4 regions of the Dactylosporangium sp. NPDC000244 genome follow, and region 3 is predicted to be linked to each of the others. Evidence: riboswitches for the same ligand, from Rfam matches in the RefSeq annotation. Region 3 holds a riboswitch; each other region holds the start of a gene.

Region 1 (7,282 bases), on a different contig from region 3:
GCCGACTATGTCCTTTGAGCGGATGGCCCACCGGTTGACCAGTAGCGGGGTTCCACAACCGGACAGTACCGTCAAGCTGTCCCGCGACAAGAACGTCACGGGCATGGGTAAGCCGACCGATCGCCACCGAAGCTATTGGCCCGGTATCGATCACCTGATGTGCAGCACCGAGGCTGTGTGCCCATGCAACAGAAAAGTACTGGCCACCTGCCAGATTGAACCTTTGGCATAGGTCAGACATGCCCAGCCTTGCGGCAGTCAAGGAAAGCAACGCGGCACGCCGATTAGGTGGAAGCGCACGAATCCAGTGGCTAGCAGTACGTAGAACAGAAATGATTTCGGCGTCAGGCGGTTCTGGCCGCCCCGGCAGCAACGGCAGAAGCCGGTCCAAGTCAGCCACGCTCAAGTAATGCTCGTCATGCAGCAACCGCGGCAGGCTGCCGGCAGCGACGGCGTGTTCGGCGATATGGCTACGCGTGTATGGATCGACGTCAGGCCAGGCGACACCCGCGGGCGGTAGCAAGGCCTCGAAGAGGGCGCGCTCGTCGCTGGGCCGATTGCCGCGTCGACGGAGCAGATCATCAACCAGGGCCTGGTGGAACAGTCGCGTTACCCGTCCTCGATCGGCAGCGCCGGTATGAAGCAGGTAATCGGCGGCGGGCGAATCGCGGAGTGCATCCAAATCGACCTGTCCCACCGGATAGCCCAGCCGGGCCGAGAATATCATCCACTGGTGATCATCAAGGCCTCCACCACGGGCGTAGGCCAATGCAGTCAGCAACCCCCGAATGCGAGCTCGTCGCTCGATTGCCTCATGGTCAAGGTACTTACTAACCGCCTCCTCCACGGTGGTCGGAATAGCGTCCTCACGGAATCCGGGAGCAGCGGGATCAACGATTGCATCCTGACTAGATAAATGTGTAGCGGTTAATGCTGCAACCAGATAGTTGCGGTCGGCTGCGTGTGCCACGGCAGCAGCGACACGGTCCGCGAGCGCAGGATGCGCTCGGTAAGCCGTCCACGCCGCATCGCCTGGAGCCGGACGACGCATACCCTCCTGCGTGAGCACCGCTCTGGCAAATGCCTGGAGCCCGTCCGGGTCGAAGAATGCGTCGCTGTCGAGATCAACCAGGTTCGGGCTGTCCAAGCTTGTGACACCAAGAGCAGCGGGTAGGCGACCAACCCCAAAGCGGTCATCGACGGCCATTCGCCGCGTCGCAACTGCCACACGCACATTTGGCAGCCGAGCCAAATCATTCAGAAGCTCGATGATCAAGTTTTGGTCAGTGAGGGTATTAGCCTCGTCAAGCGCATCAACGGCCAACATGAACGGCGGGACATCGTCGTCATGGTCCAAGGCATCAATTAAGAGGTCGACGTCCGCTGTGTCGGCGATGCCTATGGCCGCGGCGATCGCGGACACGACGTCGGCGGCAGCAGCCGCGTGGGCATGCACAGCGACGCCACACCAACGGTCTTCCGCCTCGAGCGCCAGCACAGCGCGACCAAGCACGGCGGACTTTCCGACGCCGGGAAGGCCGGTGACAACCATAGGGCGCCCGGGCGGCTGGGCAGCGGTCAACCAACCGGTGACAGCCGCCACCGCCGCGGCGCGACCGCGGAAAAGGTCCGCGCTCAAAACGCGACTACGCTGACCGCGAGCACGAAACGCAAAGTGCTGACGCGTGTCAGCACCAGCAGCGCCACGCATCAGCCATCCCGATCGCTGGATAGCATGACTTTTCAGCTGTGCCGGCGAGGTGCCTGCAGATAGCGGCGCTGGCTGCCTATCGAAATGTTCAGGCAGCGTAACCAAGGCAGTAGGATCGGCGCCAATTAGCTCGGCGAAGCTGGGGATATTGAGCAGAGCCGCGACCGGGACAGCTTCGAGACGCGACGACTGGAACCCGGTCGGGTCGTCGGTGAGCACGCCAAGGATCTGGCTACCGTCGTCGGTGAGCACAGCGGCACCGGACATGCCCGCCCAAGGCGAGTCGGCTCGGGTTCGCTCGTGAGGTAATGCGCTGGTCACGTTGACCGCATACCGACCGATCCGGCGCCCGGTGGCGGGCATGATGAACCCTTCAATGTGCTCCTCGACGCGCATGCCGTCGCTGGTCTTCTGCACCCTGGGATAGCCGATGGCGGTGCATCCCACTCTGCGCGCGCCGGAGAGTGTGGCCCAGCATGTGCCGATGCCGTTCCAGGGCTGGGCGGGCACCCGCACCAGCGCCGCGTCGAGGATCTTGTCGCGCCAGACGACGGTGGCCGACAGCTCCTCGTTGCCGGCGACGACACACACGTCGGTGTCGTCGGCGACGACGTGTGCTGCGGTCAGAACGAGGTCAACGGTCACGGCGTAGCCGGAGCCGCGCCCCGTGCTGGTGCCAGTGCGCAGGACCTCGACCACACGGGAGTGGACGTCGTGGACCATACGCCGTTCAGTCGTCGCTCAACTTGAGCTTGTTACCACTATCGCTGAGCTCTGGCTTTAGAACGAGCTTGACGACATGCGTCGCGCTAGTCGCGTGATCCATGCCGCCGCCAACGGTGATGACGCTCCACAGGCCGGCCTTAGCCTCGCCCTTGCGGGTGTTGGTGACGACCACCTGCAGCTGTAGCTCGACACTCTCGCAGGTGAAGGACAGGTCGTCACCCTGCGCACGGTCGATCGCCTCCTTGAGCTGCTCCCGCAAGCTCTCCAACGCGTCAGCCAGCAGCAGGTCACCGCGCATCAGGCCACTTTGGGCCAACTCCTCGGCAGAATCCACATCGACCTTCATACCTTGTCCACGCTCGGACGGCAGCAGCCGTTCGTACGACCCAATCACAGGCTGGCGGCGTGTATGCCGCACGGGATCCGACTGGAAGCGCAGGCTACGAACAGACAAGACCGCACAGGTCATCGTCGCCGAGCCTGCCGCCACGCAGAACCTACGCCGCGGCCCCTTCGAGCTCGCCATCGACGCGCCGCCCGCGCTGCGGATCGGCCCAGCATCCATCGCGATCTCAGCGACACCGATCTCGGCGTGTGTTCCCGCACCGAGCTCACGCTACAGCTGGTTCGAGAGCGCCCCACGCGTGCCGAAGACTGAATTCATACCGGGCGCACGCCATTGAGCGCTTTCCGTGCGCCCGGAAGGTCTCGCTGCTGTCAGGCGCCACAGCCAATCCAGCCCGCGAGACTCACCGGCGCATCGGTCGGTACGGAAGGCTCCTGAAATACCGATGATGCACGCGATGGGAGCGACGAATAGCCACTCGAACAGCCGAGCAACCTAGGAGCAATTCGAGTCCACAGTGGATAGTCAAGCCACCGGTTTGTGCAGGTAATCGCAGTAGGATTCGGCGCGAAGCCGTGATTCCCGACGATTAAAAGTCCGCAGCTCTGCCATTGAGCTAGCAGCCCGCGCCCAACAGGGTACCCTGCCCGCCCCCTCGACTTCGCGCGCGTTTCCCGAGCGGCGCGCCCGGGCGCGAAAACGCCCGGCGGCGGCCTCCCACACCCCATGGGAGGGCCGCCGCCGGGTTCGGAGGGAGAAAGATCAGCAGGACAGCGAGCCGGCCCCGGTTCCCACGCCCAGGATCGACACGAAGCGCTGGTACGCCGCCACGCGGCTCTGGACCTGCGCCGGGTTGCGGCCGCCGCACTCCAGGCTGCCGTTGATGCTCCGGATCGTCTCGCCGAAGCCGGCTCCGTTGACCATCGCGTTGTGCGGGGTCATGGTGCCGGGGCCGCTCTGGGTGTTCCAGTACCAGAGGGCGGTCTTCCAGGCGACGGCGGAATCGGTCTGCACGAGGTTCGGGTTGTGCAGCAGGTCGATGCCGAGCGCGTCGCCCGCGGCCTTGTAGTTGAAGTTCCACGACAGCTGGATCGGGCCGCGGCCGTAGTACGCCGACTGGCCGGCCGGGCAGCCGTAGGACTGGCTCGTGTCGCAGTAGTGCGAGTAGTTCGCGGTGTTCTGCTCCACGACGTACACCAGGCCGCCGGTCTCGTGGTTCACGTTGGCCAGGAACGCGGCCGCCTCCTGCTTGCGCACGGCGTCCGAGCCGGTCTTCGCGAAGCCGGGGTACGCCGACAGCGCCGCCACCAGGCCCGAGTAGGTGTAGAAGGAGTTCCGGCCCGGGAACATCTGGTTGAACTGGGCCTCGCTGACCACGAAGGAGCCGTTGGAGGGAGGCGGAGTCGTGCCGCCGCCACCGCCGCCGGTGCCCGAGCAGGTGTACGGGTCCCAGAACCAGGTGCTGATCACGGGGCTGTAGCCGGGGTTGTCGTGCTCGGCGATGTAGAACTTGCCGTCCGTGAACTTCACGATGTCGCCGGTCACGTAGTTGCGGCCCTGCACCCAGGCCGGGAAGCTGCAGCCGCCGGCCGAGCCGGTCTGGGGCGGCTTGGTCGTCGGCGTGCCGCCGCCGGCGCCGCACGAGCCCTGGTCCTGCCACACCCCGGTGGTCCCGGGCGGCGCCTCGTTCTGCGTCCACCACTTGGCGAGGTAGTTGTGGCCGTTGCGGGAGACCGTCGCGCCTCCGGTGTAGACCGCCGAGGACTGCCACGCGGGGCTGCACGACGCGGCCGAGGCGGGCAGCATGTTGAACACCGCGACCACCCCGCCCGCGATGGTCACCGCGGCGAGCATCGCCAGCAGGCGCACTCTCGACACCGTTGATCACTCCTTCTGAACCAGCCGATTGACCAGCCCATATGACCAGGCACTTCGGCTCGGAGGAGCGAACGTCATCTTTTTATGAAGAATATTTACGGTTGCCTTGAGGCCCGGCCACCGCGAGTGATCTGCGTCACTTATCGCTGGTCATAAAGATCTCCGCACAAACGGTGCGGTGCGCAAAAGAAGCGCCCTGGGTACAGTGACCCACGGTCACGTCCAGCAGGCGCCGCCCCCGGCGCCGGGCGGGGCTGCCGCCCAATCGCCGCACGTGGCGAGCCGGGGACCCACCGTTACGTTGGGGTGAGTCCGCCCTTCCTCCGATCGGAGGGGCGGTAGGGATCGTTCCGTCCCGAACCCGTCAGCTAACTCGGTCGGCGGCCGACGGAAGGAACAACGAACCAGATGTCATCGCGACATCCCTACCGGCGCATGATCGTCGCGCTGCTGGCGGCTCTGGTAGTCGGGGGGCTCGCCGCCACGCCCGCCGCGGCCGAGCCCGGCGGCGACACCGGCGACGAGGGGGCCAGCGCGAACCCGACCCTCGGGTCCGTGCTCGAGGACAGCACCCGCGCGTGGTCCGAGGCGAAGGAGAAGTTCGACGCCTCCGTCAAGCGGCAGGGCGAGCTCACCGCGCAGCTGCAGGCGACCGAGGCCCAGCTGGCCACGGTCCAGGAGCAGGTGGCCGCCATCGCCGTCGCGGCCTACCGCACCGGCCCGCTGACGACGTTCGCCGCGCTGATGGACGCCGGCACCCCTGACAGCTTCGCCGAGCGGGCCGACACCATCAACCAGATCGCCCACCACAACGACAACCTGCTGCACGAGCTCAAGGGGCTCAAGGAGAGCCAGGCCGCGCAGAAGAAGGCGCTCGAGGACGAGGTCGCCGCGCAGCAGCAGCAGGTGCAGACGATGGAGCAGAAGAAGAAGGACGCGGAGACCGCCCTGAAGCTGGCCGGCGGGCCGAGCAAGGGCTTCGTCACCGCCAACCTGCCGAGCGCCGACCCGGTGCCGCGCACGTCCAGCGGCGGCCTGCCGAAGGAGTCGTGCAGCGTCAAGGACCCCACGACCACCGGCTGCATCACCCCGCGCATGCTCCACGCGATGCAGGAGGCGCAGAAGGACGGCTTCAAGCGGTTCGTCGCGTGCTTCCGCCCGAGCGGGCCGTACGAGCACCCCAAGGGCCGGGCCTGCGACTTCTCGGTCCAGACGAAGAGCGGATTCGGTGGCGTGGCCTCCGGTGACGACTTCGTCTACGGCAGCACGCTGGCCGCGTACTTTGTGAAGAACGCGAACCAGCTCGGCGTCATGTACGTCATCTGGTTCAAGGAGATCTGGACCCCGGCCGTGGGCTGGCACCATTACAGCGGCGTCGCCGGCGATCCCTCCAGTGACCACACGAATCACGTGCACCTGTCGATCCTGTAATCCTCAGACGCGCGACCGGCCGGCCGATGGGGCAACCGTCGACCGGCCGTTTCCGTCGCAGGGGGAATAGCAGTGAAGTACCGTCTCGTGACCCGCAGCGACTTCGACGGACTGGTCTGCGCGGTCCTGCTGCGGCACCTCGACCTCATCGGCGACATCACGTTCGTGCACCCGAAGGACGTGCAGGACGGCGCGGTGGAGGTCGGGCCGACGGACATCCTCACCAACCTGCCGTACGCCCCCGGCGCCCACCTGGTCTTCGACCACCATCACTCCGAGACCTTGCGCGCCGCCAAACTCCAGCATGGGCAGGCGACCAACCACGTCATCGACGCGGATGCCCCGTCGGCGGCCCGGGTGATCTACGACCACTACGGCGGCGCCGAGCGCTTCCCGCACGTCTCCGACGAGCTCATGGTCGCTGTGGACCGGGCGGACTCCGCGCAGTACGACATCACCGAGATCCTGCAGCCGACCGGCTGGACGCTGCTGAACTTCCTGATGGACAGCCGCACCGGGCTGGGCCGCTTCCGCCAGTTCCGGATCTCCAACTACCAGCTCATGATGCAGCTCATCGACGCGTGCATCGACCACCAGGACGTCGAGGAGATCCTGGCCCTGCCGGACGTGGCCGAGCGGGCCGAGCTGTTCCGGGAGCAGCAGGACCTCTTCGTGGACCAGCTGCGCCGGGTGTCGCACATGCACGGCGACGTGGTCGTGGTCGACCTGCGCGACGAGGAGACGATCTACGCCGGGAACCGCTTCATGGTGTACGCGCTCTTCCCCGAGGCCCGCGTCTCGATCCACGTCATCTGGGGCAAGCAGAAGCTCAACACGGTCTTCGCGGTCGGCAAGTCGATCCTGGACCGCACGTCCCCGACGGACATCGGGTCGGTCATGCTGCGGTACGGCGGCGGCGGCCACCTCGCCGCGGGCACCTGCCAGGTCCCGCACGACCAGTCCGAGCAGGTGCTGCACGACCTGATCGAGAAGGTCGGCGCGCCGATGAGCTCAACGGCGGCGAGAAAGCACTAGAGGATCTCGGTGTCCCGCAGCAGGCGCCACAGGCCGGCACCGTCCGGGGCGCTCAGCCAGCGCCGGTCGTTGGGCGGGAAGCGCCGCGGGCTGCCGGCCACGCCCGGGAACGCGCCGGCCAGCACCGCCTGCGTGGGCGAGAGGTGCCGGATCGC
Region 2 (7,282 bases), on a different contig from region 3:
GTCATGCTCGCCCTGTTCGTCGTCAGCGTCGCGACCGGCGTCATCACCACGATGCACTTCGAGCGCGGCGTGCGCTACGGCGACCTCGCGGCGGTGACGCTTGAGCAGCACCTCGGACCGGAGGGCACCCTCCCGGACGACGTGTCCGACCGGCTGCGCCACGTCCAGGGCGTGACCTTCGCCCTCGTGCTGCACGACAACCCCGACGACGGACCGGCCAGCCCCTCCAGCATCGTCGCGTGCGCCGATCTCGCCCGGATCCCGCAGTACGGCACGTGCGCCCCCGGCGCCGAGTACGCCCAGATCTGGAGCAACCTCGTCGGCTTCGACCGCACGCGCACCGGCACGGGCACGGCGACCGTCTGGCCGACGGCCCCCGTCACCGCCGCGCAGGTCACGGCGCTCCCGCTCGACAGCGTCGTCGTCGGCCTCGACGGCAGCGCCGCCGCCCACGAACGGGCCCGCACCGCGATGGGGCTGGCCTACCCGGACTACGAGGTCCCGGCGCTCACCGACCTCGAGCGGGGCAGCAACTCCCGCACCCAGATGGCGCTGTTCCAGCGCCTGGCCGACGTCATCATGCTCTTCAGCCTGCCGATCGCGGGCTGCAGCCTGGCGGTGAGCGTCGCCGCCGGCATCGCCGACCGCAAGCGCCCCTTCAGCCTGCTGCGCCTCACCGGCGTCCCGCTGCGCGCCCTGCGCCGCGTCGTCGCCCTCGAGTCCGCGGTGCCGCTGCTGGCGGTCGCGGTGCTGGCCGCGGTCACCGGGTTCGCCGCGGCCCAGCTGTTCCTCCGCGCGCAGATGGGCTACACCCTGGCCGCGCCGGACTGGTCCTACTACGCGCTGGCCGGGCTGGGCCTGGCCGTCTCACTGGCCATCATCGCCGCGACCCTGCCGCTGCTGTCGCGCATCACCGGACCGGAGACCGCCCGCAATGAATGACCTGTCCCGCCGGCTCGACGGTTCGAGCCGCGCCTTCCCCGAGGGCTGGTCGACCCCGCGACCGGCTCACCGGACGCCCTGCGCAACCGCCGGCGCATCACCGACCTGCTCGCGTGACCCGCTCCGGGCGGGACCGGGGCGCCAGGTCGTGACCAATGCGAACGCGAGCAGCAGCTCGGCGATGTCGCCGGCGTAGTACATGAGCGCGGCCCCGCCGTGCCGCTGGGCGGCGGGCACCGCCGCGCCGGGCAGGAACAGCCCGGCGTAGAGGAGCTGGGCCAGGCTCGCGTGCACGGCGATCGCGACGCCGAGCACGACGAGCCGGAGGCGGACCGAGGGGCGGAGGGGCGCCAGGTCCGGGCCGGCGATGACCCAGGTGAACAGGCATCCGGCGAGCAGCATGTGGGCGTGGACGAGCTGGTGCAGGCTGGGCTCGCGCGTGGTGGCGGCGTAGAGCGGGGTGCCGTAAAGCACGATCAGGCCGCCGGAGGTGACCGTCAGCGCCGTCCACGGGCTGCCCAGGAGCCGGACCGGGCGGGTGCGCAGCAGCCGGGTGAGCCGCCGGCCGGTCGGGGCGGGCACGGTGCGCAGCAGCAGCGTCCCCGGCGCGCCGAGGACCAGGCCGAGCGGGGCGAGCATGCCGGTGAGCAGGTGCTGCAGCACGTGCGTGCGGAAGTCGCCGGGCGGCCACGGCGATACGGCCGGGTCCAGGCCGGCCGCCAGCAGGCCGGCGCCGGTCAGGAAGAGTGCCGAACGCCACCAGGGCCAATGGCGGCGGCCGAGGCTCGCCATGGCGTCGTAGCCGACCGCGCCGGCGAGGACCAGGACGGGCAGCAGGCCGACGGCGGGATGGGCGTGGCTCACCGGGCGCGGTCTTCCGGCCGGGCCGAGTGCTGCAGCAGCCAGCCGGCGGCGACCAGGACGGCGCCGAGCGCGAGGAAGCCCAGATCCCACCAGCGCTGGTCGGGGCCGCCGTGGACGTGGTGGATGCCCAGGATCTGATGGTCGACCGTGCCCTCGACGAGGTTGAAGCCGCCCCACCCGACCAGCATCCAGCCCCACAGGGTGCGCGAACCCCACACCCGCGCGCGTCCGGCCGCGATCCGGGAGTACAGCAGGGCGAGGCCGATCAGCACGGCCAGCCAGGTGCAGGTGTGGAACAGGCCGTCCCACAGTGTGTTCACCCGCAGGCCCGCGAGCGTGTCGGCCGGATACCTGGTGGTGCTGCTGAGCATGTGGTGCCACTGCAGCAGCTGGTGCAGCAGAATGCCGTCGACGAACCCGCCGAGGCCGGCGCCGAGCACGACGCCGGGTAGCACGATGCCGCGATCCGCCCGGGTGGCGTCCGTCTGCGTACCCGTCATGGCGACGCGAACTACCCACCGCCCGGCACCTGACACAACCGCCTCCGGGCCCGCACCGGTCGCGCCGGTGCGGGCCTTCGCGGGTCAGGTCCTGCGCAGAGCGTCCCGGATCTTGTCGAAGACGGCGATCGGGGGACCGGCGAGCAGGTTCACCGCCGCCGACTCACCCGCGGCCGGGTGCGGCCGGGTCGGCGCGACCTTCTCGGCGGCCTCGAACACCGAGGCCATCCGTTGCAGCTTGTCCGGCTCGACGGTGCGCCGCAGCTGCTCGAACTCCTCGACTTCCTCGCTGGCGGCGTGCTCGCTGACGTCGGCCGCGAACGCGCCGAGCCGCTCGTCGAACCCCGGGTGGTCGACGCCCAGGTCGTACAGTTCCGACAGGACCTGCTTGGCCTCGGACTCCTCGCGGAGCCGGGCGTCGACGACCTGGTCGCCGCGGTCACCCAGCGCCCGGCGGGCCTCCGGGTGCACGATCTGCTCCTCAGCGCTCTCGTGCACGGCGAGCAGCCGGACCAGGTCGAAGAACAGCGTCCGCTTCTGGTCGCCCTGCGCGCTGGCGACCCGGTTGAACAGCGCCTTGATCTCGACGTGCTGGTTCATCAGGACGTCGACGACGTCCCGGTGCTGAGTCTGGGTCACGCGCCACCTCCTTCGTCTCCGCAGCCGACTACCCGCCGCCCCGGCCGCCTAACAACCCCGGGACGTGGGTGGATCACGGCACGGCGGTGACGATCTGCTCGGCGAGCGACTGCCACTGGGCGTAGGCGTCCGGGAACGCCGACACCTGGACCGTCTGCGCCGCCACGGTGATCGCCATCTGCTGCCAGCCGGAGACGTCCACGAGCGCGTTGTAGAAGCGGCGCGCGGACTCCGCCGGGTTCATCAGCTCCGTGACGGTGCCCCAGTTCGGCCGCTGCTGGAACAGCCCGACGGAGTCGTGGTCGCTGCCCACGCCCTCGTTGGGCAGGTTGAGCGACTCGGGAACGTTGGAGTTGGCGAGGTTGTGCAGGTGGCTCTCCTGCAGCGCGGTGGAGATGGCCACGACGAACGCGCGGCTGGGCAGGCCCATCTGCTGTCCGGTGCGGATGATCGTCACGGCGTTGTTCATCTCGGCCTGGGTCAGCTCGCCGACCGCGGCGATGACCGCCGGCGTCGGCGCGGCGGTCGTCGGCGCGGCGGTGGCCGTGCTCGGCGGCTGTGCCGTGGTGCCCGCCGTCGACGGCTTCGCCGGGGCGCTGGCCGCCGCCGACGGTTGCCGGCTGGGCGTGTCGCCGGTGCGTGCCTCGCCGCGGGATGCGCGGTTCTCGGCGTCGGCCGCCCGGTCGTCGGCGCGCTGGGTCGCCGACTCGTTCTGCGCCACGGCCAGCGCGCTTGGGCCGTGTGAGTTGAACAACAGCAGCGCGCCGATGACGGCGAACGCTACGACGGCGGCCGCGGAGTACAGGGCGATGCCCCGGCGGACCGGGAGGCGCCGGCCGGACGGTTCCTGCCGCCGGTGCCGCCCGGTGGTCTCATCGGCCGGCACGGGCGCACCTCGTCCGGAGCGAACGGTTCAGATTGTCGGGATGGTTGGGTTTGTTCGGGTGCTGCACGGAAACCTCGACAGGGTTCGACTCCGGGCCGGGGGGTCCGGTGCGGAGCAAGGGAATGCGCAATCGACCGTCCACTCGGGACAGTGGCGGTCGGGGCGTTGCGGTGGGGGCGGGGTCCGGGGCCGGAGGGTCAGCCGATGTGGCGATCCGGGCGCGCCGGCGGGTCCGCTGGGCGATGGGCCGAGGTATGGCTCCGCGAGAGGGCGTGCATGTACTGCTCCTTCCGGTGCCGCCTACCGGGTTAGCTGACGGATTCGGGCGGGAGGATCGCCCTACCGCGCGGCGCGTGGCCACGCGGATTCACCCCAGTGATGCTTGGGTCCCCGGCTCGTTCGAGTACGACTCGGCGGGCCGCCGCGCCGTCACCGGAACGGTGACGATCACTCGCGGCGAGCCTCATGACCATAGCGGCTTCTCAAGCGCAGGTGAACCCCTCGATCGGAAGTGCCGAGATGCGGCGTGCACCCCGGCCACCTGCGACTTTGCTCAGGAAACGGCGCCGATCGAAGGGAAGTTGATCGATGTATGCGTCAGACGGCCTGCACCACCGGCACCACGTCGGGGGCCTCGCGGCGGATCCGCTCGGCCGTGCGGTCGTCGGGCTGGGTCTGGGAGGCCCGCTCCGCCTCCACGCGCAGCCGGTAGCTGTCCACCTCGCGATCGACCTGCTCGGCGGTCCAGCCGAGCGCGTCGGCCATCAGCATGGCCACGGGGCGAACCGCCGTCATGCCCCGGTCGAACGTCTCGATCGAGATGCGCGTGCGGCGGGTGAGCACGTCCTCGACGTGCCGGGCGCCCTCGGCCAGCACGGCGTAGCGCACCTCCGCCATCAGGTAGTCGTCGGCGCCGGGCACCGGCCGCGCCAGGTGCGGGTCGGCGGCGAGCAGCTCCAGCACCTCGCGGACGAGGCTACCGTAGCGGCCGAGGAGGTGCTCGATCCGGGCGACGTGCAGGCCGCTGCCGGTCGCGAGCGCGGCGCGCTGGTTCCACAGGGCCGCGAAGCCGTCCGCGCCGACGAGCGGGGTCTGGTCGGTGCACGATGGGGGTACCGCCCTGTCCAGCCCGTGTACCGCGGCGTCCACGGCATCGGCGGCCATCACGCGGTACGTGGTGTACTTGCCGCCCGCGACCGCGACGAGCCCGGGCACCGGCGTGACGACAAGGTGCTCGCGGGACAGCTTGGAGGTGGGCTCCGACTCCCCGGCCAGCAGCGGGCGCAGGCCGGCGTAGACGCCCTCGACGTCGTCGTGGCGCAGCGGCGTGGCGAGGACCTGGTTGATCTCGCTCAGCAGGTAGTCGATGTCGGTGCGGGTCGCGGCCGGATGCGCCTTGTCCAGGGTCCAGTCGGTGTCGGTGGTGCCGACGATCCAGTGCCGGCCCCACGGGATGACGAACAGCACGCTCGTCGCGGTGCGCAGGATCATCCCGGTGGAGGAGCGGATCCGGTCGCGGGGCACGACCAGGTGGATGCCCTTGGAGGCGCGGACGTGGAACTGGCCGCGCTCGCCGATCATCGCCTGGGTGTCGTCGGTCCAGGCCCCGGTCGCGTTGACGACCTGCCGCGCGCGCACCTCGAACTCGCGGTCGTGCTCCAGGTCGCGCACCCGCACGCCGGTGATCCGGCCGCCCTCGCGCAGGAAGCCGATGACCTGCGCGCGGGACAGCACGTGCGCGCCGTAGGCGGCGGCGGTGCGGGCCACGAACAGGGTGTGCCGGGCGTCGTCGACCTGCGCGTCCCAGTACTGCACGGCGCCGACGAAGCTCTCCGGGCGCAGCGCGGGGCAGGCCCGCAGCGCGGCGCGGCGGCTCAGCTGGCGGTGGCGCGGAAGGGCGCCTCGTTCGCGCCCGGCCATGGTGTCGTACAGCGTGACGCCCGCGCCGACGTAGCCCCGCTCCCACACGTGGTGGGTGAGCGGGTAGAGGAACGGGACCGGCCTGACCAGGTGCGGGGCCAGGCGCCGCAGCAGCAGGCCGCGCTCGCGCAAAGCCTCGCGCACCAGCCGGAAGTCGAGCATCTCCAGGTAGCGAAGGCCGCCGTGGACGAGCTTGCTCGACCGGCTCGAGGTGCCGCTGGCGAAGTCGCGCATCTCCAGCAGCCCGGTGGTCAGGCCGCGGGTGACGGCGTCGAGGGCGCAGCCGGCCCCGACCACGCCGCCGCCGATGACGACGACGTCGAGCTCGGTGCCGGTCAGGGCCGCGACGGCCTCGTCCCGGGCGGTCGGTGACATGGTGCCGGTGTCGTACACGCTCAGGCCCCGATCTCGATCCAGTCCATGGTCCGCCGGACGGCGTCGTGCCAGTGCCGGTAGCCCTCGGCCCGCTGCTGCGGCGACCAGGTGGGCTCCCAGCGGTGCGATTCCTGCCAGTGGGCCCGCAGCTCCTGCGTGTCGCTCCAGAAGCCGGACGCGAGCCCGGCGGCGTAGGCGGCGCCCAGCGCGGTGGTCTCGGCGACCACGGGTCGGCTCACCGGCACGCCGAGGATGTCGGCCTGCAGCTGCATGCACAGGTCGTTGGCGGTGACGCCGCCGTCGACCTTGAGCACGTCGAGGGCCACCCCGGAGTCCTGCTGCATCGCCTCGACGACGTCGCGGGACTGGTAGCAGATCGCCTCCAGGGTGGCGCGGGCGAGATGGGCGTCGGTGTCGTACTGCGACAGCCCGACGATCGCGCCGCGCGCGTCGGCCCGCCAGTAGGGCGCGAAGAGGCCGGAGAAGGCGGGCACGAAGTACATGCCGCCGTTGTCGGCCACCCGGGCCGCGAGGGTCTCGCTCTCGGCCGCGGTGCCGATGATGTGCAGCCGGTCGCGCAGCCACTGCACGGCCGCGCCGGTGACGGCGATCGAGCCCTCGAGCGCGTAGACCGGCGGTTCGGAGCCGAACTGGTACGCGACCGTGGTGAGCAGCCCATGCCGCGAGCGCACCGGTTCGGTGCCGGTGTTGAGCAGCAGGAAGTTGCCGGTGCCGTACGTGTTCTTGGCCTCGCCGGGCGCGAAGCAGACCTGCCCGACGACGGCCGCGTGCTGGTCGCCGAGCGCCGCGGTGAGCGGGATCCCGTCCGCCGTGCGGCCGAAGACGGCGGGGTCGCACGACGGGTGGATGCGCGGCAGCATCGCGCGCGGCACCCCGAAGCAGGCCAGCAGCTCGTCGTCCCAGTCCAGCGTCTCCAGGTCCATCAGCATGGTGCGGCTGGCGTTGGTCACGTCGGTCGCGTGGACCCGGCCGCCGGTGAGGTTCCACAGCAGCCAGGTGTCCATGGTGCCGAAGAGCGCGTCGCCGCGTTCGGCCGCCGCCCGGGCGCCGTCGACGTGCTCGAGGATCCACTGCAGCTTGCCGCCGGAGAAGTACGTGGCCGGGCGCAGGCCGCTCTTGCGCCGGACGAGCTCGC
Region 3 (7,282 bases):
TGCGGCTCGACCAGGCCCTCCTGCCGCAGCGCGGTCAGCGCCTTGGTCGCGGTCGCCATGGCCACCCCGTACGTCCGCATCAGCTCGCGCGTCGAGGGCACGCGGTCGCCTGGACGCAGGTCGCCCGCGGCGATGGCGGCCCGAATCCGGGCGACGATCCTCAGGTAGGGGGGCACTAGTGCACACCCTACCGCCGTGCACGCGTCGTTGAGCGCCCCGTGGCGGTGTTCGTACGGTGTACGCATGACACGGGTTCTGATCTCCGGCGCGAGCGTCGCCGGCAATGCCGCCGCCGCGCTGCTGGCCCGGCGGGGGTGCGCGGTGACGGTGGTCGAGCGGGCGCCGGCGATCCGCACGGGCGGGTACGCGATCGACATCCGCGGCGTCGCGCTCGAGGTCGCCGAGCGCATGGGAGTGGCGGCGAAGGCCCGTGCGCACGGTACCGACACCGAAGGCACGAGCTTCGTCGACGCCGCCGGCAAACGCATCGCCACGCTGCCGCTCGGTTTCGGGGTGCTCGACCCCGCCGACATCGAGATCATGAAGGGCGATCTCACCCGGCTGCTGCACGCCGAGGTCCCCGCGGGCGTCGAGTGGATCTTCGGCGACACGATCGAGGAGATCGCCGGGGATCGGGTCACGTTCCGTCACGCCCCGCCCCGGCGGTTCGACTACATCATCGGGGCGGACGGCATCCACTCGCGCGTCCGGGAGCTCGTGTTCGGGCCGTCGCGGCAGTACCTGCACCACCTCGGCAGCAGCAGTGCGGTCTTCACGGCCCCGAACGAGCTGGGCATCGAGCGCTGGCAGCTGGTGCACTCGATGCCGGGCCGCGTCGTCAGCGTCAAGACCGACAAGGGCTCGGAAACGGTGAAGGTGACGCTGCTGTACGGCGGCCCGATGCCCTCCCGCGACCGCGCCGAGCGCCTGAGCGCCATCGAGACCGCGTTTCAGGGCTCGGGCTGGGTCGTGCCGCGGCTGCTCGAGCTGATGCGGGCCGCTCCGGACCTGTACGTGGCCCCGAACGCCCAGGTCAGGATGCCCGGCTGGACGGCCGGTCGGGTCGCGCTGGTGGGCGACGCCGGCTACGCGCCCTCCTCGCTGACGGGCCAGGGCACCGGCATGGCGCTCGTGGGGGCGTACGTGCTCGCGGCGAATCTGCACGATCTGCCCGCATATGACCGTCAGATGCGCGGCTTCGTCGACGCCAACCACAAGGCCGCGCTCGCCCCGGCCCGCGGCTTCGCGCCGAAGTCCGAGCTGGCCGTGAAGCTGCAGAACCTGAGCATCCGCATGCTGCCGTACCTGCCGGGCAAAGGCCTGATGATCGCCGCGATGACCCGCGAGGCCCGGCGCGCCGCGGGGGCTCTGCGACTGCCCGCGGCAATCTCGTGACGCCGAAAGGGTTTACTTCAGATCCGGTTTGATGCGTCGATGTAAGGATGCAAGGTCGGCCGGATGCGGGTAGGCGAGCGATGCGTGATCGAGACGCGGCGATGGACGCGATCCGCTCGGTGTACCGCATCACGGGCCGCATCAACACCGGCACCACGCTGGCCGAGACCCTGCAGCTCATCGTGGACGCCGTCGTCGACGGGACCGGGTTCGCCGTCGCCGTGGTCAACTACCTGCACCCGGAGGGCGAGTACGAGGCGATCGCGCTGGCCGGCTCGGAGGAGGCGCGCGCGACGCTGCTCGGGACGCGGTACCCGGCGGCGGAGCTCGACGAGTACCTCGGGCGCACGGAGGCGTGGGGGCAGCTGCGGTACCTCCCGCACGAGCGGCACAGCGATCACATCCACTCCTGGGTGCCCGACGCCGCGCCCGGCTTCGAGGACGTGCCCGAGGAGGAGCGCTGGCACCCGCTCGACGCCCTGTTCGCCCCGCTGCGGGCGCCCGACGGCGAGCTGGTCGGCATCCTCGGCGTCGACCTGCCCACCGACGGCCGACGGCCCGGGCCGCCGCAGCGCGAGCTGCTGGAGATGCTCGCCGCGCAGGCCGGCATCGCGATCAACAACGCCAATCTGGTCGAGGCCCTGCAGCGGGAGCGCCGTCACCTCGCCGCCAGTGAGGAGGCCTTCCGGCTGGCCTTCACGGGCGCTGGTACGGGCATGTGCATGCTCGGCCTCGACGGCGCCACCCAGGCCCGGATGACCCGCGTCAACCCCGCCCTGTGCGAGCTGCTCGGCCGCACCGAGGCGGAGCTGCTCGAGCTGCGCATCGCCGACCTCATGCACCCGGACGACCTCGACCTGGCCCGGCTCGCCTTCGCCGTCGCGACCACGGGCAAGGGCACCCAGGTGCGCGACTACGAGATCCGCTGCGTGCGCGGCGACGGCACGGTGATCTGGGTCGCCACGACGCTGTCCATCGTGGCCGGTCCGCCCGCCTTCGGCATCCTGCAGGTCCAGGACATCACCGAGCGCAAGGCGGCCGAGGCCGACCTGGTACGCCGGGCGTCCCGGGACCCGCTCACGGGCCTGGCCAACCGCGACGCGCTGGCCGCGCCGCTCGCCGCCGCGGTCCGCCGGGCCCGGTCCGGGCACGGTGTCGGGGCGCTGCTCTTCTGCGACCTCGACGACTTCAAGACGGTCAACGACACGCTCGGTCACGACGCCGGGGACGCGGTGCTCGTCGCCGTGGCCCAGCGGCTGTGCGCGCTCGTCCGGCCCGGCGACACCGTGGCCCGCCTCGGCGGCGACGAGTTCGTGGTGCTCGCCACCGACCTGCCCGGCACCGACGCGGCCGGCCTGGCCGCGCTCGTCGACCGGGTCGAGCGGGCCGTCTCGGCGCCGGTGGTGCACGACGGGCACGTGCTGCGGGTGCGGGTCAGCGTCGGGGCGGCCGTGATCGATGACACGGTGCTCGATGCCGGGGCCGCCCTGCGCCTGGCGGATCGGGCGATGTACCAGGTCAAGGGCGCTCGGCACGGGCGCGGGATGACCGATCGTGTGACAGCGCACGGTGAGCGTTCCGGTGCGCCGGGTGGGATCCCGTTGCTGTGGCTGGCCGAGTCCTGAAGTCCCCGTTACTGTCGGGTGGTCTGCCACGGGCGACGCGCCCCGAAAATGCGGGGCCACCGGGCAGGCGCCGTCGAGTCGCGACGCTCACTTCGGTGTCGCGAGCCGGGGACCCATCGCAGTCCTTGGGGTGTATCCGTGACCGAGTCACGGTAGGGCGAATCCTCCCGTCCGAACCCGTCAGCTAACCCGGTAGGCGGCACCGGAAGGAGAACTTCTCGTGCTCGTCGACGCCCTGTGTCGTCTTTCCCTCGGACGGGTGATCGCCAGGACCTGACCTGGCCCGTGTCCACCCGCTGACCGTTCGCCTCGCCGCCGCGCGATCCCTTTCGCACCACGGGATCGTGCCGATGGCGTGCGCCCGCATCCGTCTGAGGAATGATCTTGCTGAAACCTTTACCGCGCCAATTCCAGCCGCGCCACCGCCGATCACTGCTGGCCGTCAAGCCCGTGGCCGTGTCCGCCGTCGTCCTGTCCGCCACCCTGCTCGCGTCCGGCTCGGCCGGCCACTCCGCCTCCGCCGGCGCGCCACGCCCGCCGGTCGCCGCGCCCGCCGCACCCGCGCCGCTGTACACCGAGGACACCTCGCTCGTGCTGTCCTCGCTCGACGGGCAGGCCGCACTCTCCGACGCGCCCGCCCCCGTCCCCCCGCCCCCGCCCGCCCTGCCGCGGCCGGTCGCCGGGCTGAACCAGACCCAGATGAACAACGCGGCCGCGATCGTCCGGCAGGGCCGCGCCCAGGGCGTGCCCGAGAAGGGGCTCGTCGTGGCGGTCGCCACCGCGATGCAGGAGAGCGACCTCTACAACGTCGCCAGCCCGGCCGTCCCGTCCTCGATGAAGCTGCCGCACGACGCCGTCTCGACCGACCACGACTCGGTCGGGCTGTTCCAGCAGCGCGCGAGCCAGGGCTGGGGCAGCGTGCCCGAGCTCATGAACCCGGCGCACTCGGCCGCGCTGTTCTACTCGGCGCTCGCCCGGGTGTCGGGCTGGCAGAGCATGAGCGTCACGGCCGCGGCCCAGGCGGTGCAGCGCTCCGCGTACCCGGGGGCGTACCAGAAGCACGCCGGCCGGGCCGCGGAGGTCGTCGCCGCGATCGCCTGAGCCGCTCAGCGAACGGGATCGATGGTCCACTCGTCCTCGTGGTCGGCCAGGTGTACCGTGCCGGCGGTTCCGCCCGGCGTCAACGTGACCTCGATGCCGGGCCGGGGCCGGCCCTCGGGCGGCGGCACGTACGCGTAGCGGTTGAGGACCAGCACCGTGGCCCACCGCTGCCGGGTGCGGTCGAAGACCCGGTCCATGCCGATCAGCGCCATGCCGGCCGGCGTGTCCGTGACGTATCCCGGCACGGGCACCGGCCGGCGCGCGTTCGTGACGAGCTGTTCGGCGACGTGGCGCCACACGGCCCGGTCCTGCGCCGCCGAGCCGGGCGTGATCCCCTCCACGCTGGCGTACGCGTCCGGCGCCCACTGCCACAGCAGCCCGCTGCGCTGGGGGTGGGCCTGTTCGCTGTACCACTGCGCCGGACGCCCGCCGAGGGAGTCCGCGGGTTCGAGGAGCATCGCCGGCTCGTCCGCCTTCGTGGCCGGGTCGAGGAAGCGCGGCACGAACCCGGGCGCGTAGAGCGAGATCGTGAAGTCGGTGGTCGCGGGCTGGTCGGCGTACCGCTCGGACTGCCGCGCCGCCCACAGCGACGGGTTCGGGTCGGCCGCGACCCCGTCCGGCAGCCAGCCCGGCCGCAGCCGCAGGACCAGCACCGGATCGAACCCGCCGACCCCGGCCCCCGCGTCTGACGCGTCCGCCGCCCCGGACGCGCCGGGCACCGGCTCGCCCCCCGGCCACCCCGGCAGCGCGACGGCCGCCCCGGCGACCAGCGCCAGCACCGCCGCGGCCACCGCCCCGCTCGCGGCCCGCCGCCGGCGCCGCCCATCGGTCACCACCCGCCCCAGGTCGACGCGCGAGGCCGGGGCCGCGCCGCCGTCGCGCATGAGGACCCGCAGGCCCTCCTCCCAGTCGTTCACCGTGCCCTCCCCGCGTGCTCGGTGGTGTCCTCGAGCAGCCGCCGCATCGTGGCGAGCGCCGCCGAGGTCTGACTCTTGACCGTGCCGGGCGCGCAGCGCATTGCCAGCGCCGTCTGCTCGACGGACATGTCATAAAAGAACCGCAGCACCAGTACCGCCCGCTGCCGGTCGGGCAGCCGCGCCATCGCCTGCCGCAGCTCGAGCCCGGCGGGGATGCCCTGCAGTGCGACGTCCTCGGCGGGCCGCTCCGGCACCCGGTCCACGAGCGACACGCGCGCGGACCAGCCGCGCCGCCGCTCGTCGATGAACCGGTGCACCAGGACTGTGCGCACGTACGCGTCGATGTTCTCGGCCCGCCGGACCCTCCGCCAGCGCACGTAGACGTCGGTCAGCGCGCGCTGCACGATGTCGTCCCCGCGCGTCCAGTCGCCGCAGAGCAGGTACGCCGCCCGCCGCAGCCCGGGCAGCCGCACCCGCACGAACTCGTGAAACTCTTGCTCGACGGCATTCGCCATGGTCGCTGCCTCCCCGCTTCACCCCTTAGGCGTACGCGGGCCTCGCCCCGGTTCGCCGGAACCGAAGATTCCGTGTGCCAGGTGTTTTGTTGCGGCGGGCCGGCGGGTCTCAGCAGGCAGCGGCGGTCGCGTTCAGCGCGCAGCGGCGGTTGCGCTCCGGCGCGCAGCGGCGGTTGCGCTCGGCGCCGAGTGGCGGTTGCGCTCGGCGCCGAGCGGCGGTTGCGCTCGGTGTGGAGTCGCAGTCGGGCTCAGCGTGGGGTGGCGGTCGCGCGGCGGGCCAGCGCGACGAGCTCGGCGACGGCCGTGGGGGAGGGTGACGCGAGGTCGAGCGCGAGCAGCGCCTGGGAGAGCAGCTCCTCGGCCTGACGCCGGCACCAGTCGCGGGCGCCCGACTGCTCGATCGTCTTCGCGGCGCGCTCCACGTCCGCGTCGCTGAGCCGGGCCCGGCCCTCGAAGAGCGCGGCCAGCTCGTCGGCCCCGGCCGCGATCGCCGCGGCCACCGGCAGCGACCGCCGCCGCCGGCGCAGGTCGGGCCCGATGCCGCCGCGCTCGCCCCAGATGCCCAGGAGGTCCTCGGTGAACTGCACCGCGAGGCCCAGCCGCACGCCGAACAGCCGCAGCCGCTCCACCTGCGCCGGGTCCCCGCCGCCGGCCACCGCGCCGAGGGCACAGGCGGCGCCGAACAGCGCACCGGTGCGCTGCTCGACCATGGCCAGGCAGTCGCGCAGGAGATCGGTCCGCTCCTCGCCGCCGCCCACCGGGGCCGGCTGCGTGCGGGCCAGGGGCGGGGTGTCGCGAAGGGCCAGGGAGGCGTGCTGCCCGTGCAGGAGCTCCTGCACCGCATCGCCGAGGATGCGCAGCATGGCCCGGTCGGGTCCGGGGCGGCCGGGGCGCTGGCGGGGGCGGGCGGGGCTGCTGTGGGTCGGGTCGCCGGTGGCGATCACGTCGAAGGCCAGGGCCAGCAGGGCCTCGCCGCCGAGGGAGGCGGGCTCGGCGCCGACCACGCTCCAGGCGGTGCCGTCGGGGTGCTCATCCACCAGGTCGCGGCGGATCGCGGACCAGTGGTGCATGAGCTCGACGGCGACCGCCGAGGGCACCGCGTCGTGGGGGTCGCCGCCGACCGCGTCCGCGCATACCAGGGTCACGGCGCTGCGAATCGAGGCGGCGGGGGCGTCCTCGCCGCCCCAGGTGCGGTGGTGCCAGCCCAGCTGCAGCTCGGCGACCTCCCGGGACGGCTCGGGCAGGCGCCCGATCGCCGTTCGCAGGGGCGGGTCGACCAGCCGGCCGGCCCAGCGCAGGACGTCGTCCGTGGTCCGCAGCACGATGACCACCGCGGTCGCACCACCCATCGCCAAAGAGGGAGCACGCAGCAGGTGCTCGAGATCGGGTTGTGCCGATGCGAGCTGCCGGCGCCCGTGAACCTGGTCAAGTATGCCGGGGTGGCCCGGCGCGCATGCCGGATTCCGCAATGGAGGGGCCGTGTGGCGAAGACCGCAGTCGCCCGTACGGTGCGTGTCGCGCCGAAATCCGCGTGTCGCCCGCCGGAGCGTGTCCCGGCCCCGCGGAGCCGCCGGTCCGCGCGTCGGCCGCTGAAGCGTGTGCCGGCCTCGGGGAGCCGTGATCCGCGTGTCGCCCGTCGTGGCCTGCGCGGGCCCGCGATCCGCGCGTCGGCCGCTGGAGCGTGTGCAGGCCCCGCGGGCCCGTGGCCGACCGGCGAGCGCGCCGGCTC
Region 4 (7,282 bases), on a different contig from region 3:
AGCGCGCGGCCCAGCTCCACCCGCTTCTGCACGCCGTACGGCAGCAGCCCCACCGGCATCCGGCGCCACGGCGCGAGCTCGAGGAAGTCGACGATCTCCTCGACCCGGGCCCGGTTGGCCAGCTCCTCGCGGCGGGCGCGGCCGAGCCAGGCGACGGCGGCGAGGGTGCCGTAGCGCATGTGGTGGTGCCGGCCGAGCATCAGGTTCTCCACGACCGTGAGCTGGCGGAACAGCTCGACGTTCTGGAACGTGCGGGCGACGCCGAGCCGGGCGACGCGGTCGGGGCGCGCGCCGGTGATGTCGGTGTCGCCCAGCAGGACCCGGCCGTGTTGCGGGCGGTACACCCCGGAGATCACGTTGAAGATGGACGTCTTGCCGGCGCCGTTGGGGCCGATCACCGCGAAGAGCTCGTCGGCGCCGACGCTGAAGTCGACCCCGTTGATCGCCTTGACGCCCGCGAAGCTCAGCTGCACGTCCTGGAAGGTCAGCACATCACTCACGACGTCACCTCCGCAAGCTCCGGTGCCGCCGCGAGAACGCTGCGCCCATGGTGAGCGGCCCCTCCGCTCCGCTCCGGACCGCTCACGACAGCCACCGCTTCCGGCGCTTGTAGTGCTTGACCTCGCGGAACGAGTGGGCGGCGTGCGATCCCAGGTAGAACTCGCGGATGTCGTCGTCGGCGAGCAGCTCGGCGGCGGGCTTGTCGAGCACGACCTTGCCGTTCTCCAGCACGTATCCGTGCTCGGCGACGGAGAGCGCCATGGTCGCGTTCTGCTCGACCAGCAGCACGGCGGTGCCGGCCCGGTTGATCTCCACGATCAGGTCCCGCACCTGCTCGACCATGCGCGGGGCCAGGCCCAGGCTCGGCTCGTCCAGCAGCAGGTACTTCGGGTCGGACATGAGCGCCCGGCCCATCGCGAGCATCTGCTGCTCACCGCCGGAGAGGTAGCCGGCCACCGCCGCGCGCCGCTGCTTGAGCACCGGGAAGAGCCCGTACATGCGCTCCATCGCCTCGGCCGCGCCGCGGCGGCGGGTGTGGGCGCCCAGCCGCAGGTTCTCCTCCACGGTGAGCTCGGCGAAGGTGCGCCGGCCCTCCATCACCTGACTGATCCCGCGCCGCACGACCGCGGCGGGGCGCAGACGGTGGACGGGAGCGTCGCCCAGGGTGACGGAGCCGCGCGTCACGGCCCCGTCGTGCACGCCCAGCAGGCCGGAGAGCGCCCGCAGCAGCGTGGTCTTGCCGGCGCCGTTCGCGCCGAGGAGGGCGACGATCCGGCCCTCCGGGACGGCGAGGCTCACGCCCCGCAACACCAGCATCACATCGTCGTAGACGACCTCGAGGTTCTGGACCCGTAGCACGTGCGGACCCCCGAACTATTTGCACCGGCGGTGTAAGAAGTTAGGAGTATTTAACCCGCTTCCGCGTAGGAATCAAGCCCCGAATCTGTAACCGTCCGGCACCAATGTCACGGTCTGGCACGGGCGGCCAACCGGCGGTAATACGGACTTTTGGGGTAATAGATATCGAGCGGGACGCACGCCTTTCGCCTGCGAGATGATCACGTTAAGTTAGGCTCTGGCCTGCTCGGCAGTCCGCCGTCCAACCCGGACGGCGCCGGGCAAGCGCCGCCGAATCGACATCGCGCGCACCCGCCCCCGGGCGCGCGCGGCGAACCGGGGACCCGTGTTCTTCGGGGTGAATCCGCAATGCTGCGGTAGGGCGCTATCTCTTCCCGCCCGAACCCGTCAGCTAACCCGGTAGGCGGTGTCGGTGCAGAAGGGTCTTTCCTTGTCCACTGGACATCGTGCCCGCCGGTCGGTGCTGCGGACTCTGCTGATCGGGTTCGTCTCACTCACCGTGCTCGCACCCGCGACGGTCGCGCACGCGGATCCGTCGCTCGCCGACATCGAGGCTCAGCTCGACAAGTCGAACAAGGACCTCGAGGCCACGGTCGAGGCCTGGAACAAAATCAACATCGACCTGGCCGACTCCCAGAGCAAGGCGAAGACGCTCGAGGACAGCGTGGCGGCGACCAACGGCGCCGTCCAGGAGATCGCGATCGCCGCGTTCAAGACCAACGGCAACATGCGCAACCTCAACATCGTGCTCAACGCGACGACGTCGGGCTCGCTGATGGACCAGCTCTCGATGCTGCAGCAGATCACGCACCAGCAGCAGAAGAGCATCGAGGACTACAAGAACGACAAGGCCAAGCTGGACGAGACGATCGCGGCGCAGAACACGCAGAAGGCCGATCTCGAAAACCAGCGCAAGCAGATCGAGGGCGACGTCAAGAAGCTCGAGGACCTGCAGAAGAAGGCCAAGAACGCCGGCAGCACCAAGGTGAGCTCGCCCGGCACGACCAACGCCAAGGCGCCCGTCGTCGACGACGCGACCCGGCAGAAGGTCGTCAACTTCGCCTACGCCCAGCTCGGCGAGCCCTACAAGTGGGGCGCCGCCGGTCCGAACAGCTGGGACTGCTCCGGCCTGACCATGGGCGCGTGGGGCGCCGCGGGCGTGAGCCTGCCGCACAACGCGGCCAGCCAGTGGAGCAAGGTGGCCCACATCAGCAGCTCCCAGCTGCTGCCCGGCGACCTCGTCTTCTACAACGGGCTCGGCCACGTCGGCATCTACGTCAAGCCCGGCACCATCGTGCACGCCCCGCACACCGGCGACGTGGTGAAGGAGGCGCCGATCGGCGTCGACAGCATCTACGGGTACGGGCGGCCGAAGGTCTAGTTCGTCGCTTGTTCGAAGGGCCGCTCTTCTCACCGAAGGGCGGCCCTTCATCATTGGGGCATGGCGACCTGGGACCCGCAGCAGTACGAGCGCTTCGCCGACGAGCGCGCCCGCCCCTTCCGCGAGCTCGTGGCGCGCATCCCCACCACGTCCGCGGTCGCCGTCGTCGACCTCGGCTGCGGCCCCGGCACGATGACCGCCACCCTCGCGTCCCGCTGGCCGGACGCGGCGATCCTGGGCCTCGACTCCTCGCCGGCGATGATCGCGGCGGCCGCGGAGCACCAGACCGCCCAGCTGACCTTCCAGCTCGCCGACGCGGGCGAGTGGCGGCCCCAGCGCGGCTCCCTCGACGTCATCGTGGCCAACGCCTCGCTGCAGTGGGTCGGCGACCACGGGACGCTGCTGCCGCTGTGGGCGGCGGCGCTCGACGACGGCGGCACGCTCGCCTTCCAGGTGCCGCTCTCCTTCGACCCGGGCATGGCCGCGGTGGCGGCACGGGAGCGCTGGGCACCGCTGCTGGCGGGCGCATCGGGCACCACGGGTCCGCGCTCGGCGTCGCCGGTGCTGAGCGCGGCCGACTACGTGCGGCTCCTTTCCGCGGCCGGCCTCACCGTGGACGCGTGGGAGACGACCTACTACCACGTGCTGCCCGGCGACGACCCGGTCTTCGAGTGGTTCAAGGGCACCGGCCTGCGGCCCTACCTCGACGCCCTCTCCGGGGACGACCTCGAGGAGTTCACGGCGGAGGTCAAGGAGCAGATGCGGCAGTTGTACCCGCGCGAGCCCTTCGGCACGATCCTGCCGTTCCCTCGCCTCTTCGTCGTCGCACAGCGGGCCTGAAACCTTCGCGGCTCCCGGCTCCCGGCTCCCGGCTCGCGGCTCCCGTTTTCCCGGCCCCGTCTCCCGGCCCGCGGCCCCGTCTCCCGGCCCGCGGCCCCGTCTCCCGGCCCGCGGTCCTCGTTTCGCGGCTCGTGGCTTGTCGCGCATCGGACATGGCCCCGGCCCCTGCCACGGCCGCGCGTACGTGCCGACCGCGCCATAACGCCGTTCCCGTTCGCGCGAATCGTCGCGCATCGGGCATGACCTGCGTCAAATGGTTTACATCAGGACTTGATCTCGATTCATACGCTGAGGCGCGTGAGTAAAACCTGGAAGATCATTATTTTCGGCGGGATCGGCCTCTTCGTGCTCTGCTGCGGAGGCGGCGTCGCCGGGCTCTTCTTTGTCGTCAACGGCTCCACCAAAGCACCCAAGGCCGCGACCGGGGACTTCCTGACCGCGCTCGAGACCGGCAAGACCCAGGCCGCCTACGACCTGCTGTGCTCCTCGGCGCAGCAGAACTACGGACCGGAGACCTTCGAGGCGTACGTCAAGAAGGACCCCATCACCGCCCACGACATCAGCTGGGGCGGCTCCTACAGCAACAACAACGGCCACGAGACGGCCCAGATCGACGCCAGCCTGACCTACCAGAACGCCGGCAAGTCCAGCCACAGCTTCGACCTGATCAAGGAGAGTGGCTCCTGGAAGGTCTGCGGCAACCCCTTCTAGGGCCACTCGCCTCATGGCTGTCATACGGGCCGCGGACCTGCCCGGCTCCGCGGCCCTGAGCCATGTCCGCCGCCGCGACTACTCACCTGCTCGGTCCGCCGCCGCCGCTCACCGCTGACCCGTTCGCGCCGCCGCCGCAGCTGACCGCTCACCGCTTGGCGCCGCCGCCGCCAAATTCGACGGCCCGCCGGACTGCTCCGCTGCCTGGTCCGCGCCGCCACCGCCGTTCGCGCAGCCGTTACCGTTCGCCGCGGACCGATTCCCGCGCCTTCCCGCGCCACTGACTCGGTCTCACGGCGCGAAAAAGCCCCGGGTCCGCTCCGACCCGGGGCCTTGCTCGTCTTGGGGGATGTAGCTGCTTGCTAGGCGGCCTGCAGGCCCTCCGCCCGGGCCAGCTCACGCAGCCGGCCGAGCGCCTGAATCTCCAGCTGGCGAATGCGCTCGCGGGAGAGCGAGAACCGCGTCGCCACCTCGGTCAACGAGTGCTCGCGCCCGTCCTCGAGGCCGTAGCGGGCCCGCATGATGCCGGCCGAACGGTCGTCCAGGTGGTTGAGCAGGCCCTCGATCCGCTGGCGCTCCAGCGCGGCCAGGACCACGTCCTCCGGCGACGGGGCGTCGGAGTCCGCGACCAGGTCGCCGAGGTTGGTGTCGCCGTCGTCACCCACGGGGGTGTCGAGCGACACGGTGTCCTGCGACCAGCGCATGAGCTCGTGCACCCGCTCGACCGGCACGCCGAGCGCGGTCGCCAGTTGCTCCGGCTCCGGGTCGTTGCCGAGCTCACGGGTGAGCTGCCGCGCGACGTTGCGCATGCGGTTGACGTCCTCGACGAGGTGCACCGGGAGCCGGACCGTGCGCTCCTGCTGCGCGATCGCCCGGCTGATCGCCTGGCGGATCCACCACGTCGCATATGTCGAGAACTTGTATCCACGCACGTAGTCGAACTTCTCGACGGCGCGGACCAGGCCGGTGTTGCCCTCCTGGATCAGGTCGAGCATCGGCATGCCGGACCGCACGTAACGCCGCGCGATCGACACCACCAGGCGTAGGTTGGCTCGGATGAACCGGTCCTTCGCCCGCTCGCCGTCGGCCACGAGGCGGTGCAGCTCCTCCGCGGTCACGCCGTCGGGAATCTCGTCGCTGTCGAGCAGGTGCTCGGCGTAGAGCCCAGCCTCGACCGCCTTGGACAGCTCGACCTCAGAAGCGGCGTCGAGCAGCGGCGTGCGGGAGATCTCATGCAGGTAAACGCCGACCAGGTCACGCTCCTCGGCACCTGTATCGGGTCGCATCTCCACTTTCACGTTCTCCACCTTCGGGCCCCTCCCCGCTCCATCCTTCGCCTTCCCCGTTTCACCCTGCTAAAACGGGTGCCCCCCCGGGTATGCCCCCTACACAACAGTCAAAGCGCCTTCCGAATTCCGCCCCGAGGGGCGATTCGGTGACGACCCCTGAGAGTTGCACCACTTACCTAGACGCTCGGGAGACTGCTCCGGTTCGCTTCGGTTGCAACAAGTGATACGTGCTCTACCTGCCCGTCAGACGCCTGAATTCGCTGTGAGTTCCCTGGGAACGCCAGCGCGGGGGGCGCTTGACGCTCGTGGGCACGGTTGTTCATCGGCAACGGTCAGGGACACGACAGCCTTTTCCGGCCTTGGCGAGCGTGACGCGATGAACACTGGCCGGTCGCCGGCTCACCGCTCGTGCCATTCACGCAACAGCTGTGCCTCTTCATCGATACCCAATCCGTTCTTCGCATCGATGTGGGATGCGTCACGAATGGCCTCGATGGTGTCGCGGACGGTCTCGGCGAGCGGCCGGGTGCGCAGGCCGGCCGCGAGCGAGGCGGTCACGTCCCGGCTCAGGAACCCCGCGTACTCCGGCAGGGGCAGCCAGAACGGCAGCGACCGCGGCCCGCTCCAGGGCGCCACCTCGCGATCGAGCAGGAAGTCCTGGGCGACCCAGGTGAGCTGCTGCGGTACGCCCGCCGCTTCGGCAAAGCCGGCGTGGAACTCCTCCCGGCGCATCGGTGCCCCGATGCCGTCGAGCGCCCCCGCCAGCCCGCTCCCGCCCGCGGCGATGATCCAGTCGGCCAGGTCGCGCACGTCCACGAGCTGCACCGCCTCGTCCGGCCCGCCCGGTGCGAGCACCTCGCCTCCGCGCAGCGCCCGGCGGACCCAGTACTCGAACCGGTACGTCGGATCCTCCGGCCCGACGATCATCCCGGCGCGCACGAGGAACGTGCGATCCGCGCCGAACCCGTCGGCCGCGAGGCGCTCGCACGCCACCTTGCACCGCCCGTACTCCTCCGCGCCGGCCCCCGGGTCCCCGTCGAAGTCCGGCGGCAGCAGCGGTGCCGTCGCGGCGGTCTGTCCCGGGGTCACGCTGTCGGCGTACGCGGAGCAGCTCGACACCAGCGTGTAGTGCGCCACGCGCCCGCTGAGCGCCCCCACGGCGTGCCGGACGTGGTGCGGGTGGCGGGCGACGTCCACGACGGCGTCGAAGGCGCCCTCGATGGCGTCCAGCCCGTCGGCGCGGTCGCGGTCGACGCGGACGAAGGCGGCGCCCTCGACGGGCTCGCCGGACTCGCCGCGGGCGGCGCAGACGACGTCGTGGCCGGCCTGGAGCGCCTGGCGGGCGAGGGCGCGGCCGAGGAAGACGGTGCCGCCGAGTACGAGGATTCTCATCGGCCGATGATTCGCGGCTCGGCGCCGGTTCGCCAGGCCGTTTCGCCCCCAGCGGATCCGCTGGGGGCGAAGCCGCCCCCCGCCGCGACGCACTCGACGCGACTCCTGCCCACGACGCACCCGGCGCGCGGCTCCTGCCCGCGACGCACTCGGCACGGCTGATGAACGCGGCGCACTCAGCGCGGCCGCCGACCGCGACGCACTCAGCGCGGGGCGCGGCTGCGGCCCACGGCGTGCTCGGCGCGGGGCGCAGGGCGCAGGGCGCTCAGCGCGAGGCGCGGGCGCGGGCGCGGCCCACGGCGCGCAGGGC

The links. A riboswitch is a leader RNA that binds a small molecule or an ion and turns the genes downstream of it on or off. The one in region 3 is predicted to bind cyclic di-AMP.
Region 1: it holds a riboswitch for cyclic di-AMP, as region 3 does, so the genes downstream of both, ABT369_RS19715 (coiled-coil domain-containing protein) here and ABT369_RS40540 (hypothetical protein) in region 3, are expected to answer to the same signal.
Region 2: it holds a riboswitch for cyclic di-AMP, as region 3 does, so the genes downstream of both, ABT369_RS06175 (hypothetical protein) here and ABT369_RS40540 (hypothetical protein) in region 3, are expected to answer to the same signal.
Region 4: it holds a riboswitch for cyclic di-AMP, as region 3 does, so the genes downstream of both, ABT369_RS39810 (NlpC/P60 family protein) here and ABT369_RS40540 (hypothetical protein) in region 3, are expected to answer to the same signal.

Annotation. Positions count from the first base shown of each region.
Region 1 covers NZ_JBEPEH010000013.1:46,312-53,593, forward strand. The annotation lists gene ABT369_RS19700 (trypsin-like peptidase domain-containing protein) at 1-2,434, opposite strand, end outside; gene ABT369_RS19705 (trypco2 family protein) at 2,442-2,783, opposite strand; gene ABT369_RS19710 (glycoside hydrolase family 19 protein) at 3,546-4,661, opposite strand; cyclic di-AMP (ydaO/yuaA leader) riboswitch at 4,910-5,060, shown strand; gene ABT369_RS19715 (coiled-coil domain-containing protein) at 5,070-6,092, shown strand; gene ABT369_RS19720 (exopolyphosphatase) at 6,165-7,127, shown strand; gene ABT369_RS19725 (App1 family protein phosphatidate phosphatase) at 7,124-7,282, opposite strand, start outside.
Region 2 covers NZ_JBEPEH010000003.1:294,233-301,514, forward strand. The annotation lists gene ABT369_RS06155 (ABC transporter permease) at 1-942, shown strand, start outside; gene ABT369_RS06160 (cytochrome c oxidase assembly protein) at 1,009-1,806, opposite strand; gene ABT369_RS06165 (DUF2243 domain-containing protein) at 1,803-2,306, opposite strand; gene ABT369_RS06170 (hemerythrin domain-containing protein) at 2,391-2,945, opposite strand; gene ABT369_RS06175 (hypothetical protein) at 3,019-3,831, opposite strand; cyclic di-AMP (ydaO/yuaA leader) riboswitch at 4,114-4,257, opposite strand; gene ABT369_RS06180 (glycerol-3-phosphate dehydrogenase/oxidase) at 4,429-6,126, opposite strand; gene glpK (glycerol kinase GlpK) at 6,147-7,282, opposite strand, start outside.
Region 3 covers NZ_JBEPEH010000035.1:14,950-22,231, reverse strand. The annotation lists gene ABT369_RS40555 (TetR/AcrR family transcriptional regulator C-terminal domain-containing protein) at 1-176, opposite strand, end outside; gene ABT369_RS40550 (FAD-dependent monooxygenase) at 244-1,395, shown strand; gene ABT369_RS40545 (diguanylate cyclase domain-containing protein) at 1,476-3,020, shown strand; cyclic di-AMP (ydaO/yuaA leader) riboswitch at 3,095-3,234, shown strand; gene ABT369_RS40540 (hypothetical protein) at 3,477-4,121, shown strand; gene ABT369_RS40535 (hypothetical protein) at 4,127-5,038, opposite strand; gene ABT369_RS40530 (SigE family RNA polymerase sigma factor) at 5,035-5,553, opposite strand; gene ABT369_RS40525 (polyprenyl synthetase family protein) at 5,802-6,902, opposite strand.
Region 4 covers NZ_JBEPEH010000033.1:138,383-145,664, forward strand. The annotation lists gene ABT369_RS39800 (ABC transporter ATP-binding protein) at 1-500, opposite strand, end outside; gene ABT369_RS39805 (ABC transporter ATP-binding protein) at 583-1,317, opposite strand; cyclic di-AMP (ydaO/yuaA leader) riboswitch at 1,618-1,779, shown strand; gene ABT369_RS39810 (NlpC/P60 family protein) at 1,820-2,740, shown strand; gene ABT369_RS39815 (methyltransferase domain-containing protein) at 2,801-3,580, shown strand; gene ABT369_RS39820 (Rv0361 family membrane protein) at 3,878-4,291, shown strand; gene ABT369_RS39825 (sigma-70 family RNA polymerase sigma factor) at 4,654-5,577, opposite strand; gene ABT369_RS39830 (NAD-dependent epimerase/dehydratase family protein) at 5,980-6,972, opposite strand.